Linked DNA regions of Azoarcus sp. KH32C. The protein of the gene in region 2 binds, or shares a complex with, the protein of the main gene of each other region. Links are inferred from orthologs where the notes say so. Each region holds a gene or a part of one and is shown on either strand. Other genes may lie near its edges.

Region 1 (3,213 bases), 340 kb from region 2 along the record:
GGCCGTTGATCTTCACGACCCGGTCGGCTTGGTCGTACGAGAGACTCCCGACCTCGATGCAGCGCGCCTGCCCGGTGCCGCGGCGCGTCAGCGCGCGCACGCGCGCCTCGAGCTCGGGCAATGCGAAGGGCTTGGTGAGGTAATCGTCGGCACCGGCATCGAGACCCCGCACGCGATCGTCGACACCGTCCTGCGCGGTGAGGATCAGCACCGGCATTGCGGACTTGCGCGCCCGCAGGCGCTTGAGGACTTCGATGCCGGGCAGCTTCGGCAGGCCGAGGTCGAGGATCAGCAGATCGAACGGCTGCGATGCCAAAGCGGTATCCGCATCGGCGCCGGTCGCCACGTGATCGACCGCAAAGCCGCTTCGCCTCAGGGCGCGGCCCAGACCGTCAGCGATGACGAAATCATCTTCAGCCAGAAGAATCCGCATTGGAATCAGGATGTAAGTTGCGTGTAAGCGGGCACGCCTAGATTCACACCCGCTGTTCTCCTTTTACCGGTCACGAGACGGAACCCGCCGCCAGCGCGTTCCGCCCCCGGAGCGTCCGGCCAACCAGCCAGATGCTCCGGACCGCCTTTTCGGATATCTGAGTAATTATCACACGCTTCCCCGCATGTTGCGCGCATTGCAGTGCCCGCGCCAATGCATTTCGCACGTCCTGAGAGCCCCCAAAAGCAAACGGCCCCGCCGAAGCGGGGCCGTCCGTGCCGGGCGCGAACGCCCGGACGATGATCGCAGGGATCAGCGGGGCATTACATGCCCATGTCCATGCCACCCATGCCGCCCATGCCGCCGGGCATGCCGCCCATCGCGGGCTTGTCTTCCTGCAGCTCGCCGACCATGCAGTCGGTGGTGAGCATCAGACCGGCAACCGAAGCGGCGTTCTGCAGCGCGGTGCGCTCGACCTTGGTCGGGTCCAGCACGCCCATCTCGACCATGTCGCCGTACTCGCCGGTCGCGGCGTTGTAGCCGAAGTTGCCAGTGCCTTCGACAACCTTGTTGACGACCACGGAGGGCTCGTCACCGGCGTTCGCGACGATTTCGCGCAGCGGCTGTTCCATCGCGCGCAGCACGATCTTGATGCCGGCGTCCTGGTCGTGGTTGTCGCCCTTCAGGTTGGTCAGGTTGGCGCGGGCACGCAGCAGCGCGACGCCGCCGCCGGGGACGATGCCTTCTTCAACGGCAGCACGGGTGGCGTGCAGCGCGTCTTCGACGCGGGCCTTCTTTTCCTTCATTTCGACTTCGGTCGCGGCACCGACGCGGATCACTGCAACGCCGCCGGCGAGCTTCGCCACGCGTTCCTGCAGCTTTTCACGGTCGTAGTCGGAGGTCGCTTCCTCGATCTGCACGCGGATCTGCTTGACGCGCGCTTCGATGCGCTCGGCTTCGCCGGCGCCGTCGATGATGATGGTGTTTTCCTTGCCGATCTCGATGCGCTTGGCCTGGCCGAGGTCAGCCAGGGTGGCCTTCTCGAGGGTCAGGCCGACTTCTTCGGCGATGACCTGGCCGCCGGTCAGGATGGCGATGTCTTCGAGCATGGCCTTGCGGCGGTCGCCGAAGCCCGGGGCCTTGACGGCGCAGGTCTTCAGGATGCCGCGGATGTTGTTGACGACCAGGGTCGCCAGCGCTTCGCCTTCGACGTCTTCGCCGATGATCAGCAGCGGACGGCCGGCCTTCGCGACTTGCTCGAGCACCGGCAGCAGGTCACGGATGTTCGAGATCTTCTTGTCGAACAGCAGGACGAACGGGTTCTCGAGGATCGCGACCTGCTTGTCCGGGTTGTTGATGAAGTACGGCGACAGGTAGCCGCGGTCGAACTGCATGCCTTCGACCACGTCCAGTTCGTTGTTCAGGCTCTTGCCGTCTTCGACGGTGATGACGCCTTCCTTGCCGACCTTGTCCATCGCGCGGGCGATGATCTCGCCGATGTCGGCGTCGGAGTTCGCGGAGATCGAACCGACCTGGGCGATTTCCTTGTTGGTCGAGCAGGGCTTCGACAGCTTCTTCAGCTCTTCGATGGTGGCGATGACAGCCTTGTCGATGCCGCGCTTCAGGTCCATCGGGTTCATGCCGGCGGCGACGTACTTCATGCCTTCGCGGACGATCGACTGGGCCAGCACGGTCGCGGTGGTGGTACCGTCACCGGCGATGTCGGAGGTCTTGGAAGCGACTTCCTTGACCATCTGCGCGCCCATGTTGGCGAACTTGTCCTTCAGTTCGATTTCCTTGGCAACCGACACGCCGTCCTTGGTGACGGTCGGGGCGCCGAAGGAGCGCTCGAGCACGACGTTGCGGCCCTTCGGGCCCAGGGTCACCTTGACCGCATCGGCCAGGATGTTGACGCCTTCGACCATACGCGCACGGGCGGAATCGCCGAACTTGACTTCTTTAGCTGCCATTCTTCATTGCTCCTTGAATTCGTTTGTCAGGGCGGAGGGAGGCTCAGGCCTCGACCACACCCATGATGTCTTCTTCGCGCATGACGAGCAGTTCCTCGCCCTCGACCTTCACGGACTGGCCCGAGTACTTGCCGAACAGGACCTTGTCGCCGACCTTGACGGCCATGGGGCGGACCTTGCCGTCGTCGAGGATCTTGCCGTTGCCGACGGCCAGGACTTCGCCCTGATCGGGCTTCTCGCCCGCCGAGTCGGGGATCACGATGCCGCTGGCGGTTTTGCGTTCGGCTTCCAGGCGCTTGACGATCACGCGATCATGCAAGGGACGGATCTTCATTGACTCACTCCTTATTGTTTCAACAGTGCGGGAACGGTGCCCGCAGAAAATTCGCGCGGGCCGCGGGATGGGAGGTGCCGCGGCCGTTAGCACTCACTGCCAACGAGTGCTAATAATAGGGACGGCCCCAAGCGATTTCAAGTACGGGCAAACGAGAAAATTTTTATTGCCGGCATCGGCCCGCAAGCGCGGCTATCGCCCCGACTGCTGGCGGATGCTCTGCGCCGTCTGCCCGAAGAGGAGCTTGCGGCTTTCCTCGGTGACGGCGGGACGATTGGCGTACGGCTCCGCCTGGGCGTAGGCGCGGACGGTTGCCGGCCGGGACGCGATCGCGTCGAACCAGCGGCGCAGATTCGGGAACTCGTCGAGATCCTGCTGCTGGCGCTTCCAGGGGACAATCCAGGGATAGCAGGCCATGTCCGCGATCGAATAGTCCTCCCCGGCGAGGAAGGACCGCTCCTCCAGCCGGCGGTCCA
Region 2 (3,095 bases):
CATGCTGTAGCTCGGCTGCGGCAGGAAGTGCTTGTCGCCGCGGATGCGGGTCGGATTGGTGCTGTCGACCTGGTAGCCCTGCGAGAGCAGCGCGCGCCGGCCGACTTCGCACGCGGCCGCTGGATCTCGCTGGCTCCATGTGACGAAGGGCGATTCCGCCTTGAAGGTTTCGGCGCGGTAGGCGGGGGCCGGGGCGTGGGAGCAGCCGGTCAGCAGCAGTCCGCCGAGCAGCAGGGCAGGGGCGCGGCGCGCAAGATGAAACATGGGGAAAATCCGGGGCATGGCGATGCAATGAAGCAGTTTAGAGCATCCGGTGCGCCGTGGGTTCAAGCGAGATGATCGGTAACCGGTCTCTTGTAGCCTCGGCTTGCGTCAGGGAATAAAACGTATCGGTCGGCTGTTGTTTCGAAAGCGCCGGCCGCCAAGGGATGTCGCGGCGGCGCGCCGAAAACTTCCCCCAACGACGTGGATTCCCGATGACAAAAAAAGTCCTGATCCTTGCGGCGTCCCTCGCCGCGTTCTCCGGCTGCAGCTTAGCAGCCGACCCCGCTCCGAACGGCATCGTGCTGCCTGAAGGTTTTCGCCAATGGCAGGTGCTGTCGGTGCACCACCGTTCGGACAACACCACCTTGCGCGTCGTACTCGGCAACGAGGCGGCACAACAGGCCGTGCGCGAAGGCAAGACGAATCCGTGGCCGGATGGTGTCGTGCTCGGCAAGATGGTCTGGAAAGGCGTCCAGCACGACCGCTGGGCAACGGCGACCGAGCCGGGCGGCTTCGTCCACGCCGAGTTCATGACCAAGGATGCGGCGAAGTACGCCGCGACCGGCGGCTGGGGCTATGCCCGCTGGGTCGGGAAGGAGCTCAAGCCCTACGGCAAGGACGAGAATTTCGTGCAGGAGTGCCTGGGCTGCCACACGCCGCTGAAGGATCGCGACTACGTCTTCACGCATCCGGCAACGATGCCCTGAGGCAGGACGCCGCTGCGCATGTGGCAGGCAGGGCGGCGGAGACCACCGCCCTGCAGGTTGGGACGATTACAGCCCGGCGTCGGCGCGCAGCGCGGCGGCCTTGTCGGTGTTTTCCCAGGTGAATTCCGGCTCGTCGCGGCCGAAGTGGCCGTAGGCGGCGGTCTTGCTGTAGATCGGGCGCAGCAGGTTGAGCTCCTGGATGATCGCCTTCGGACGCAGGTCGAAGTGGCGCTGGACCAGCTCGACGATCTTCTCGTCGGCGATCGTGCCGGTGCCGAAGGTCTCGACCATCATCGACACGGGCTTCGCGACGCCGATCGCGTAGGCGACCTGCACTTCGCAACGGTCGGCGAGGCCGGCCGCGACGATGTTCTTCGCGACCCAGCGACCGGCGTAGGCGGCCGAACGGTCGACCTTCGACGGATCCTTGCCGGAGAATGCGCCGCCGCCGTGGTGGGCCGCGCCGCCGTAAGTGTCGACAATGATCTTGCGGCCGGTGAGGCCGCAGTCGCCGTGCGGGCCGCCGATGACGAAGCGGCCGGTCGGGTTGATCAGGTAGCGCACTTCGCCCTGCATCAGCTCCTTGGGCAGCACCGGCTTGACGATCTCCTCGATCACCAGTTCGGAGAGCTGCGCGTGCGAGACATCCGGGCTGTGCTGGGTCGACACGACGACGGTGTCGATCGCGACCGGCTTGCCGTCGACATACTTCACGGTGAGCTGGCTCTTCGCATCCGGGCGCAGCCAGTTCAGGCGGCCGTCCTTACGCAGCTCGGCCTGGCGCTGCATGATGCGGTGGGCGTAGTAGATCGGTAGCGGCATCAGCGACGGCGTCTCGTTGCACGCGTAGCCGAACATCAGGCCCTGGTCGCCGGCGCCCTGGTCGAGGTCGATGCCTTCGCCTTCATTGACGCCCTGGGCGATGTCGGGCGACTGGCGGTTGATCGCCGTCAGGATCGCGCACGACTTGTAGTCGAAGCCGATCTCGGAGTTGTCATAGCCGATGCGGCGGATGACGTCCTGCGCGATTTCCTTGTAGTTCGGGTGGGCGTGGGTCGTGATTTCGCCGGAGATCACGACGAGGCCCGTCGACACGAGGGTCTCGCATGCGACGCGTGCCGCGGGATCGTCCGCGAGAATCGCGTCGAGGATGCCGTCGGACACTTGGTCCGCGACCTTGTCGGGATGGCCTTCCGAGACCGATTCCGAGGTGAAGAGGAATTCCTTGCTCACTGAGCTGCTCCTGAAAAACAAAAATCCCCGGTGCTGTCCGGCGTTGCCGGCTCCGGGGATTTCGTCGAGCAGGCGACGCTTTAGCAGTACTTGTTTGTCGCGACCGGTTTGGTGCGTTCGCAACGCCGCCCTGCAAGTTGTCGTATTAACTCGGCGGCTAAGCGATAATTATAGCTTCCCTATTCAGTCGGTCAATTGCGCGTCGCCCGTCGGCTCGCACGGGGGCCGACGCTTGTGATCGTGACCGTCGATTTTCTCTTCCGTGTTCTGTCCCGCTTTTCGCTCGCCTGGCTGCACCGCCTGGGCGGCGTTGCCGGCTGGCTGACCTGGCGCTTCTCGCCAACCTATGCCCGCCGTCTCGAGGAAAACCTGACCCGTGCGCTGGGCCGCAAGGATCCCGCGATCCTGCGCGCCGCGATCCGCGAAGCCGGCCGCCAAGCCCTCGAATTGCCTTACGTGTGGCTGCGTCCGCAGGACGAGGTGCTGTCGCGCATCGTCCGCGTCGAAGGCGCCGAGCTGCTCGTGCAGGCGCGTGCGGACGGCGCCAGCGTGCTGCTGCTGACGCCGCATCTAGGCTGCTTCGAGATGTGCGCCCAGTACTGTTCGACGCATGGCCCGATCACGGTGCTGTTCCGTGAGCCGCGCAAGGCGGCGCTGGGGCCCCTGATGGAGGCGGGGCGCAAGCGCGGCAACATCAATGTGGCGCCGGCCGACGTCTCGGGCGTGCGCCGTCTCGTGAAGGCGCTGCGCGGCGGCGAGATGGTCGGCATGCTGCCGGACCAGGCCCCGGGGCAGGGCGAGGGCGTGTGGGCGCCGTTCTTCGGCAAGCTCGCGTGGACGATGACGCTCGCCGCGCGCCTGTCGGAAGTGAAGGGCGTGCGCGTGATCATG

What was found.
Region 1: the proteins of metK (region 2) and groL are in contact, whole or in part, in a cryo-EM structure (PDB 8P4O), measured with the Escherichia coli proteins. The link is inferred for Azoarcus sp. KH32C from one-to-one orthologs.

Annotation. Positions count from the first base shown.
Region 1 is NC_020516.1:951,089-954,301, reverse strand. Bases 81-2,974 are described here. They hold groL (chaperonin GroEL), read right to left. Parts: upstream 2,404-2,974; coding sequence 757-2,403; downstream 81-756. Other genes in these bases: AZKH_RS04305 (glutathione binding-like protein), read right to left, coding at 2,930-2,974; groES (co-chaperone GroES), read right to left, coding at 2,447-2,737; AZKH_RS04320 (response regulator transcription factor), read right to left, coding at 81-433. In the rest of the region: more of AZKH_RS04320, read right to left, coding at 1-80; more of AZKH_RS04305, read right to left, coding at 2,975-3,213.
Region 2 is NC_020516.1:611,339-614,433, forward strand. Bases 122-2,897 are described here. They hold metK (methionine adenosyltransferase), read right to left. Parts: upstream 2,205-2,897; coding sequence 1,038-2,204; downstream 122-1,037. Other genes in these bases: AZKH_RS02705 (DUF2242 domain-containing protein), read right to left, coding at 122-264; AZKH_RS02710 (cytochrome P460 family protein), read left to right, coding at 477-971; AZKH_RS02720 (lysophospholipid acyltransferase family protein), read left to right, coding at 2,445-2,897. Outside these bases: more of AZKH_RS02705, read right to left, coding at 1-121; more of AZKH_RS02720, read left to right, coding at 2,898-3,095. UniProt on the Escherichia coli protein: Catalyzes the formation of S-adenosylmethionine (AdoMet) from methionine and ATP.